DNA from 2 places in the Micromonospora sp. NPDC051925 genome. Region 2 is predicted to be linked to the other one. Evidence: riboswitches for the same ligand, from Rfam matches in the RefSeq annotation. Region 2 holds a riboswitch; the other holds the start of a gene.

Region 1 (5,123 bases), on a different contig from region 2:
TGGCCCCGACCACTCCTACCCAGGCGCTGGCCGAGTTGCACGCCGGCAACCGGCGTTTCGTCGCCGGGGCGCCCCGCCACCCCAACCAGGGTGCCGGCCACCGGGCCGCCGTCGCCGACGGCCAGCATCCCTTCGCGGTCATCGTCGGCTGCTCCGACTCCCGGCTCGCTGCCGAGATCATCTTTGACCGGGGCCTGGGTGATCTCTTCGTGGTCCGGACCGCCGGGCACACCGCCGGGCCCGAGGTGCTCGGCAGCGTCGAGTACGCGGTGACGGTCCTCGGCACCCCGCTGGTGGTGGTCCTCGGGCACGACTCCTGCGGGGCGGTGCAGGCCGCCCGGGAAGCCGCGCGCACCGGCACCCAACCTCCCGGGCACCTCTACTCGGTGGTCGCCGCCGTCGGGCCCAGCCTGCGCCGCGCGGCCCAGGAGGGGGTGCACGACATCGACGGGATCGTCGACATCCACATCGCGCAGACCGTCGAGGTGCTGCTCGGCAACTCCCCGGTGATCGCCGCCGAAGTGGCCGCGGGGCGGTGCGCGGTGGTCGGCATGTCGTATCGGCTCGCCGCTGGTGAGGTGCATCTGGTGGCCCCGACGGGCGGTCCCGCCGTCGCCGTGCCCGGTCCCGCCGTCGCCGTGCCCGGTCCCGCCGTCGCCCCGGCGGGTGCTGTCCCGGCCCCGGCTGGTTCCGCCGTCGCGGCACCCGACTCTGCGGTCGCAACGGACGGCCCTGCGGTCGTGGCACCCCATCCTGCCGTCGCGGCGGCCGGTCAGCCGGCCGGCGTCGCCGGCTGAGGCCGAGTGGCGTCGAGGGCCGGACCAGGCATGCCGGGGCGGTCCTGCAACGGCCGTGATCATCCGGGCCGCGCACTCAAGATCAACTCAGCGGCGGCGAAATGGCGGTGTCCACGCGTTCGGGACACCGCCATTTCGCTGACGACGTGTCGTCCCCGGTCCCCGCTCCCGGGCGGCGCGGGGACCGGGGCGGGGCGCTACAGCAGCGACACGTGCACGTGGTCGGTGTGGTTGGACGGTCCGGAGTACGAACTCCAGCCGTTGGCCGGGAACCAGATCTGCCGGTTCCAGATCACGTAGTAGATGCCCAGCCGATCCGCGTTGCGGATCAGGAACGCGGCGAGGTTGTTGCCGTACATCCGGGTGTCGTTGTTGTGCCACGGGCTGAAGCCGCTGTTCTGCAACGACCAGTCGCACGCCTTGCCCTTCGGGTGCTCCCATGGCCCACCGGGCCGGTAGCAGCCGACGAACCGGCTGAAGCCGGCCCGCTTGACCTCCTTGTACATGTGCAGCGTGCGCGGCGTGATGCAGCCGGACGTGGTCGGGTCGTTCTCGCTGCACGACTCGCCACGCCACCCGCCGTCGGCCGTCTGGCCCGGGGCGATGCGGGCCACCGGCGAGGTGGCGTCGACCAGGCCACCGGTGAAGCCCCGGCCACCGACCAGGGCCAGCGCCTTGTCTGCCTCGGTCTTCTTCTTGGCCATCAGGTTGGCCTGCTTCTGCTGCTCACGCACCTCGGCGTCGAGCGCGAGCTTGGCGTTCTCGGCCCGGCTCTTGGCCTCGTTGGCCTTGGCCAGTTTGCCGGCGTTGACCATGTTCAGCTCGTCCAGGGCGGCGGCCCGTCGGACGAAGGCGTCCGGGGCGTCGCTGTCCAGCAGCGCGGCGACCGCGCCGACCCGGCCCGTCCGGTAGGACTGGGCGGCGATCTCGTTGACCTGTGGAGCCAGCGCCGCCAGTTCCTGCTGTGCCTTCTCCACCTCGATGGCGAGCTGGAGTTGGCGCTTCTTGGACTTCTCCAGCCGGTTCTTCGCCGCCGAGTACTCCCGGTTGGTGGCCTCGATGACGTCGGTGAGCAGCTTCGGCTCCTCGTCCTCCTCGTGCCCCGAGGGGGTGGGTGCCGCCGCCACGGGGGCGGCGGCCGGCCCGGCGACGATCGCCAGGGCGGCGAGCACGGCCACTACCGGAGTCAACCAGCGGCGTAAGGGTGCCGTCACAGTTTTCCCTTCCGTCGACCGCCGACCGGGTTAGCTGACGGGTTCGGGGCGGAAGTGGCCCCTACCGCTGGCGCGGATTCACCCCAGGTGCTCGGTTCCCCGGCTCGCCGTACGGCGATTGGGCGGTGGCCCCGCTGGCACCGGTGGGCGCCTTCGGCGGTGACCGGCAGCGAGGTTACCCGAGAGTCCTCCCGGGGATCTACGTCCCCAACACGACCGAATGTGTATTTTCCCGATAGCGGTGGGTAATCGGTGGCGCGGCCGACAGCTGCGACCTCGCTCCCGGTCACGCAGCGGAGTCTCACCATGCGGTGTCCGTGCTCCTCTCCGGATCTGGCCACCGAGCGGGGGCCGGGGTGGACGGTTCGTCGTGCCGGGAGGCGCTCAGCGCCGCCAGCGCCTCGGCACGGTCGGGGGCGGGACGTGGGGTGGGCGTCGGTCCGGTCGTGCCGGCGTCGGCGGGACCGCGCCCGGCGGTGCTGACCAGTGCGGCCAACCCGGTGGTCAGCGGCACCGCCGCCACCAGGCCGAGGGTCGCCACCGCGCTACGGACGATCTCCTGGGCCAGGAACTCACTGGTGAGGATCTGGCTCACCGGTCGACTGTCGGCGGTGAGCAGGAGCAGCAACGGCAACGAGGCACCCGCGTACGCCAGCACGATCGTGTTCACCGTGGACGCGATGTGCGCCCGACCGACCCGGGTCGCGGCCCGGTAGAGCTGCAACCGGGACAACCCCGGACTGGCGTGTGCCAGCTCGGTGACGGTGGCCGACTGGGTGACCGTGACGTCGTCCAGCACACCGAGCGAACCGATGATGATCCCGGCCAGCAGCAGGCCGTGCAGGTCCACGTCACGCTGGTACATCGACAGTGTGGTGGCCTCCTCACTGCCGTACCCGGTCAGGTGGGTGGCGGCGGTGGCCAACGTGCCCAGGACACCGGTCAGCACCAGGCTGCCCAGCGTGCCGAGCACCGCCACCGAGGTCTGTGCGGTGATCCCGTGGGTCAGGTACAGCACCACGAACATGATCAGCGCGGCCCCGGTGATCGCGATCGGCAGCGGCGCGCCCCCGGCGGAGATGCCCGGCACCACGAAGGTCAACAGGATGGCGAAGCTGGCGCCGAGGCCGGCGAGGGCGGCCAGCCCGCGTAGCCGGCCGAACGCCACGATCGCCGCCGCGAACAGGGCGACCAGCCAGAGCAGCGGCGTGCCCCGCTGGTGCTCGGCGATGTGGTAGCTGCTCGTCGACGGATCGGTGGGGTCGGCCAACGCGACGAGCACCACCTTGTCGCCGACGGCCACCGTCGGCGCGCCCGGCCCCGACGGCACCGGCGTCTCGACCTGCTTGCCACTGTCCGGCCCCTGCTCGACGGTGACCGTCACCGTCCCGCACGGGCCGGCGGCGGCCCCCGACGGCCCGTCCGGGGTCTGCGGGGCGGGCGGGCAGGACTCGGTCACCACCCGGGTCACCGTGCCGTGGTGGCGGGGCACCTGACCGCCCTGGTCGACCTGCCGGGTGTCACCCGGCCAGAGCACCAGCGTGGCGATCACCGTGATGACGATGAGCGGAACCACCGTCACGACGAGTATCCGCCGCACCCCGGGCGGGGTGGACGGAGCGGGACGGGTGTGGTCGGCGCCCATGTGTGCGAGTTCTCCCAACGATCCGGGACGGGATACGTGTCAGCCGGCCAACCGGTTCATCCCACGGGCGGCGGGTCGTCGTCGGACGATGGTAGCCACCGTCCCGGTCCTCCCGCGCGGTTCACCGTGCCCGCAGCACGCCGAAGGAAGAGGGTGGAGGCATGGACCAGCACCGGCCAGCCCGCACGGGTCCGGCAGCCGATCCGCACGCCGGGCACGCGGGGCATGCCGGGCAGGGCGGGCATGCCGGGTACACGGGGCACGCCGGGCAGGGCGGGCACGCGGGGCATGCCGGGCACGATCCGGAGATGTTCCGGCGTCGCTTCCTGGTCTGCCTGGCGCTGACGCTGCCGGTGGTGGCGACCAGCCGGATGGTGCTGGACTGGTTCGGCTACTCGCTGGAGTTCCCCGGCCGGTCCCTGGTCGGGCCGGTGCTCGGTTCGGTGGTCTTCTGGTGGGGTGGCTGGCCGTTCCTGGTGGGTGCCGTACGGGAGGTACGGGACCGTACGCCCGGCATGATGCTGTTGATCGCGATGGCGGTCAGCGTCGCGTACACCGCCTCGGTCCTGACCTTCCTCGGCACCTTCGACCTGGACTTCTGGTGGGAGTTGGCGGCGTTGGTGACCATCATGCTGCTCGGGCACTGGCAGGAGACGAAGGCGATCGGCCAGGCCCGGGGGGCACTCGCCGCGCTGGCCGCGCTGCTTCCCGACGACGCCGAGCGGGTCGGCCCGGACGGTGCCGCCGAGCGGGTGCCGGTGACCGGGTTGCGCGAGGACGACGTGGTGCTGGTCCGCCCCGGCGGCCGGGTGCCCGCCGACGGGCGGATCGTGGCCGGCGTCGCCGAACTGGACGAGTCGATGGTCACCGGCGAGTCCCGGCCGGTGGCCCGCGCGACCGGCGACCGGGTGGTGGCCGGCACCGTCGCCACCGACCAACCGATCCGGGTCCGGGTCGAGGCGGTCGGTGAGGCCACCACGCTGGCCGGCATCCAACGCCTGGTGGCCCAGGCCCAGCAGTCCGGTGGGCGGGCGCAGGCGCTCGCCGACCGCTTCGCCGGTTGGCTCTTCTACGTCGCCACCGGTACCGCCGTGCTGACCGCGCTGGTCTGGACCGCGCTCGGTGAGCCGGACCAGGCGGTGGTGCGTGCCGTCACCGTGCTGGTGATCGCCTGCCCGCACGCGTTGGGGCTGGCGATCCCGCTGGTGATCGCGCTCTCCACCGCGCTCGCGGCCCGCGGCGGGGTGCTGGTGCGGGACCGCCTGGCGCTGGAACGGATGCGGACCGTCGACGTCGTGCTCTTCGACAAGACCGGCACCCTCACCCGGGGTGAGCACGCGCTGGTCGGGGTGGCCGCCGCGTCCGGCAGCACCGAGGACGACGTGCTGCGGCTCGCGGCCGGCGTCGAGGCGGACAGCGAACACCCGCTGGCCCGCGCGATCGGGTCGGCCGCCGCCGACCGGGGTG
Region 2 (5,123 bases):
TGGGCGTCGACGGCGACGAGTTCGTGGCCCGTTTCCCGCTGGCCGCCTCCGGCTACGTGCTGCGCCGGGACATGTCCAACCTCGACGAGGTGTTGGCCGGGCTGCTGGACACCGACCCGTTGATGGCGGCCCGCTGGCAGACCCGCCGCCGCTACCTGGGCGACTTCCCCGCCGACTCGTACGCCGACGGTTTCCTCGACGCCGCCCGGCGGGAGCTGGAGCCGGACTGGAACCCGCCGGCCCCGCGTACCGCCGGCACCGCCACCTGGGACGACGCTTCGGTGTCCCCGCGCGGCTGAACCCGGAGTCGACCCAGGCCGGGGTGGTGGCGTGGTTCGCCACTCGGGCCCGACCCGGGTCGCCCGGTCCTCCACGGGCATCTGGTCGGCCCTGCTCGTCATCGCCTGCTGGACGTGGGCTGCCGCCCCTCGGCATGGGCTGGCGGTACGGTCGTCCCCTCGGCGTGGGCTGGCGTGCACGGACGCCCCCTCCGCGTGGGCTGGCGTGCACGGACGCCCCCTCCGCGTGGGCTGGCGTGCACGGACGCCCCCTCCGCGTGGGCTGGCGTGCACGGACCCCCCTCATAGGTGCCGTCTGCTGCCTATGGACCTGATGACGTAAACGAATCACGCCGCGAGTGCCCTCGCCTGACCGGGTGCCGGGCAACCATCGGCTCCGCCTGGAAGTACGTGCGGCGTCGGCACTGAGTCGTTGCCGTCATCAGCTCCGTAGGGAGCGAGGGTGGTATATGCACTCCCCGGACGATGCAGGCGTGGATGGTCCGGGGCGCGCCGAGTGGCACACGGCATTGGTGGTGCCGATGCCGTCAGTCCTCGTCGGCCGGGCCGCGGCGGTTCTCGGCGATCCAGGCCCGGACGGCCTTACCGTCCCAGACGCGACCCATCTTCAGGGTGACGAAGGGGTCAGGGAAGCCCTTGCGGCCCACGATAATCGTGGCGCGCTGCTTGCTGATCCCGCCAAGCAGATCACGGATCTCATCCAAACCCAGCAGTTCCACGATCCGACGGTACGACCCCAGCGCAGCGGGGCCTGGAGTTGCCCTGGCCCGGTCCCACCGCCGCCGCACGCTACTGGTCGAGCACGCCGCGCCCCGGTCCTTCAGTCCTTCTTGACGTACACGCCTCGGCCGGGCTGGCCGTACACCAGACCGCGAGCCTTGAGCTGGATCATCGTGAACCGGATGACGGTCTCGCTGACCTCGTAGATGTCGCAGAGCTGGCGCGTACTGGGCAGGCGGTCACCGGGCTTGAGTACGCCCGACTCGATCTGCCGCGTGAGGTCGTCGGCGATCTGTTGATACAGCGGCTCGGCCATCGGTTGCCCTCCCTGCAATGAGAAAACACGCAGGGGGACATCAGGCGCGACACGGGGTATCGTCAGTACACCCAGAGTACTGGGTAACGTAGGTTGGTGAAGGGAACTCTGATGGTCAGCTACGACGAACGCCTGATCGCCGCAGCACTCACCCTGGCCCGCCGGCATCGGCCGGTGTGGTCGTGGGTCAGGTGGCGGAAGGTCTGCCGGTGTGGCAGCGAACTCCCCTGCCGGTCGGCACGCCGCATCCCGGACAATCGGGGCTCCTGGCGCACGCCGACTGTCCGCGAGATGCCGTTGCTGGTGCGGTCGGCGTGGTGCTGCCTGGATCACCACCGGCACGATCGCTGCGGGAAGTGCACCGGGACCGGCTTCTGCCCGAGGGTGGAGGCCGCCCGCGCCCGGATCAGGGCGTGGCGCAGGTACCGCACCGTGTTCGGGTGGCGATGACCGCGCCGAGGGCGGGTGACCTGCTCCAGGTGACCCGGGCGGCCAGCGTGCAGTTCATCAGGCCGATCATGTTCCGGGTCATCCGGATACTGGACTGGCCCACGTACGACGGCTGGATCTGGTTGGAGGGCTACCAGCTCAACGCCAGGGGTGACGCCGTCGCGCGCCGGACGATCTTCGTACAGCCGGCGGGGTTGATCTTTCGACAGCGGACCGCCCCGGTGCCCGTGGTCAGGCAACCGAGGCGGTCCGGATCGCATTCGAGAGCAACGGGTCAGGCGGAATAGCCCCGGGTGGCGATCCAGTTCGCCAGGGTGGTCGTGCTGACCCAGTACGCCGGCAGCGACGCATCGGCCGAGTCGGCGATCCGTACGGTGCGACCGTCGTTCTGGTAGCCCACGACGGCGATGTAGTGGCCGCCGGGGAAGGAGTGCCACCCGCCGTCGGTGTCGGTGGCGTCCCCGACGACGTTCGCGACCACGGCCCGCTTGTCGGTGACCGCCGCGACCACGTCGGCCCGCAGCCGGTCGATCTGCGCGTCACTCGGCGTGCCAACGAACATCCGGGTGCGGTACGGGTCGCCCTTCACCACGGCGTTGAGCACCCGGGTGGTGTCCTCGGCCGAGTTGGTGCCCATCTCGGTGGTGCCCAACTGGGCGGCGAGGCTGTCCTGATCACGCTCGATGCCGGCCGCGCTGAGAGCGTTGCGCACCGCTGCCGGCCCGCAGTAGTAGTAGGTGCTCTGGGCCTGGTACTCGTAGCGGAGGACCTTCGACGACGGTGGCTTCGGCGTCGCCTTGCGGGTCAGGTCCGGGTTGACCGTGGCCTTGGCCGCGACCTTCGCCGTGGTCTTCGCCCTGGTGACGCTCGGCGACGGGCTCACCGGCGCACTGGTCGAAGGGCTTGCCGACGGGCTGGTCGGTGCGGGGGTGGCGACCCGGGCCTGGGCGCGGCTGGCCACGTCGTCGAGGCGGGGGCCGGTCTCGGCCACGGCGGCCGAACGCTGCTGGCCGGTCGCTGCGTCGTCGACGCCGGCAGCCAGCGCGGCGGCACCGGCGGCCAGGACCAGGACCGCCGCCGATCCGGCGGCCATCTGGTACGGGCGGTGGGTGGTCAGTCGTCGGAGTTGTCGCTTCAGGTGATGCTGCACGGGGTGTTCCTCCACGGGGCGAGGGTGGACGGGCACGCCGGACCGGCACGCGGCGGCACACCGCGCGCACAGCGGAATGGATCAGCGGCCCGTTCGTCGGGAGACCGCCCGGACAGACCGGGCGGCGGGGCGGACGGCCGGAGTCAGCGCGTCAGGCGCGACGTCCGGCGACGGCACCCCGGCACCGAGGTGGGGGAACTACCGAGGGGGTCGGGTCATGCTGCACGAGGATGGAACTCCTTCCGGCACCGCCGACCGGGTTAGCTGACGGATTCGGGCGGGAAGATCGCCCTACCACGGGCCGTGGCCCGTGGATTCACCCCAGATGCAGTGGGTCCCCGGTTCGTGACTCGCACGATTGAGCGGGTCGGCGCGGCGTCGCCTCTTGCGATCGGAAACCGCACCGGACGCAGCGACACTACTGGCCGCCTTTTCCCTCGCCAAGCCCCCTGAGCTGCGCAAACTCGCTCAGCACTGGCAACTTCCCGGTGCAGTCCGGCACTGACCTCCCGGACCGGGACGAGCGGTCGTCCGACCTCGTCCGGGCGACATCCGGACGGGCCGGCACCAACCACCGATGATCGTCACAGTCGATGTGACCGGGTGTGACCAGATGACCGTTTCCCCACCGGGGGTGACCCCCCTCACACCCGCCCAGATAACAATTCGGCCCCGAGGCACCGCCGGGCGGGCGTTCGTCCCACTACGGGGTGGGTGCGGCGGTCCTCACCCGGGCCGGTCGCCAGCGGGTGGCGAGCCTCGGGCGGGCCGCCGACATCGCGGGGCGGGGCAGCGGGAGCCGGCCTGGCCGCAGCCGCTCCGCCGCCGCGTACGCCTCGGCGGCCAGGGAACGGGCCGCCTCGGCGGCCAGCTCGGCGTCCCGCCACGCCGCCCGTTCCCGCCCGGCCGCGGCCCGGTACGTCGTACGCCGGTCCTCGCGGACCGCTCGGGCGAGCATCACCTCGTGCTCGACCGGGTGCCGACGCGGATCCCAGCCGTCGCGGTGACCGAAGACGTCCCGCAGCCGCTCCACCGACAACTCCCCCCGCCAGTGCGCCGCCACGGCGGCCTGGTGCAGCCACCGCTCCCGGCTGGCGTACTCGGCGGGGGTGCGGGGAGTGCGTGGGCTGGGCAGCGTGCCGGCGTCGGAGAACCGACGGGCCGCCGTCTCCGCCTCGTCGTACGCCTGCCAGGCCCGCTCCAGGTCGTCCTGAGCGGCCAACCAGGCGGTACGGCGACGGCGGGCGGTCTGGGCGGCACCGGACGCGGCCACGGCCACCTCCTCGGCGTACCGGCGCAGATCGGCGACCGGGGGTGGGGCGTCAGGCATCGGCTCGACGGCGGTGACGTCGGGCGGATGGTCCCGGTCGGGCCGGGCCACCAGCACGGTGAGCCCGGTCAGCGCGAGGACGAGCAGCGCGGACCAGATGGCGGTGGCGGTCGGGACCTCGATCAGGAACTGGTAGAGCACGGTGTTCACGGTCGACACCTCGCGGGCGGGATGCGGAAGCGGAGACCGTACCGGCGGCGGGTGGTCCGTGCCGGGGAACGTCCGGCCGGGCGGTACGGGAGTGAGGTTCGTCGCAGCAGCGGTCGCGGGTGGAATCGGCCCCCGCGTGGGCGGTCAGCCCTGCGGAGGTGCCCGGGAACCGGCGGCAGCGGGCGTCCGACCGGCCGGAGCCGTGGCAGGCGCAGCCGGGACGATCCGGGCGGCGTCGACCGCTGCCGGAAACTGGTCGGACCGCTGCGGCGCGGCGAACGCGGCGGCGTCGACCCGACCTGCGGCCACGACGCCGACCGGAGCGACGCCGACCGGTGCGAACCCCCGGTCGGCGGTGCGCACGTCGTCGGGGTTGCCGCTCGCCGGATCGAGGACCGGCGGGACACCGAACGACAGCGACCAGTCGATCGGCCGCGCGGCGGGCGGCCCTGGGTCGGGCAGCGCGGCGCCGGGCAGTGCGGGGTCGGACAGTGCCGGGCCGGCGAGAGAGAGGGCGATCGCGACCGCGAGGCCGGTCAGCAGCCGGGTGATCCCGCGCGCCACCCACCACAGGGGACTGGTGAGCGCAACCGGGAGCACGTGTCCACGCTACCCGCCGACGCGACCGGCCCGCAGTGCCCCCGGGCGTGTCGCCGCGCCGGCCACCGTGGACCCCGCTCCCGGCGCAGCGCCACCATGAACTCCCTG

What was found. Region 2 has a riboswitch for cyclic di-AMP ahead of ACIG87_RS29940 (C39 family peptidase). Riboswitches for the same ligand answer to the same signal wherever they lie in the genome.
Region 1: it holds a riboswitch for cyclic di-AMP, as region 2 does, so the genes downstream of both, ACIG87_RS24980 (coiled-coil domain-containing protein) here and ACIG87_RS29940 (C39 family peptidase) in region 2, are expected to answer to the same signal.

What each region holds. Positions count from the first base shown of each region.
Region 1 is NZ_JBIUCH010000020.1:68,533-73,655, reverse strand. It holds partial or broken gene ACIG87_RS24985 (carbonic anhydrase) at 1-632, shown strand, start outside; gene ACIG87_RS24980 (coiled-coil domain-containing protein) at 995-2,011, opposite strand; cyclic di-AMP (ydaO/yuaA leader) riboswitch at 2,015-2,146, opposite strand; gene ACIG87_RS24975 (YibE/F family protein) at 2,313-3,656, opposite strand; gene ACIG87_RS24970 (copper-translocating P-type ATPase) at 3,818-5,123, shown strand, end outside.
Region 2 is NZ_JBIUCH010000031.1:19,647-24,769, forward strand. It holds gene ACIG87_RS29920 (CDP-glycerol glycerophosphotransferase family protein) at 1-299, shown strand, start outside; gene ACIG87_RS29925 (hypothetical protein) at 827-1,018, opposite strand; gene ACIG87_RS29930 (winged helix-turn-helix domain-containing protein) at 1,120-1,335, opposite strand; gene ACIG87_RS29935 (hypothetical protein) at 1,782-2,072, shown strand; gene ACIG87_RS29940 (C39 family peptidase) at 2,060-2,935, opposite strand; cyclic di-AMP (ydaO/yuaA leader) riboswitch at 3,170-3,310, opposite strand; gene ACIG87_RS29945 (hypothetical protein) at 3,639-4,415, opposite strand; gene ACIG87_RS29950 (hypothetical protein) at 4,560-5,015, opposite strand; gene ACIG87_RS29955 (acyltransferase family protein) at 5,025-5,123, opposite strand, start outside.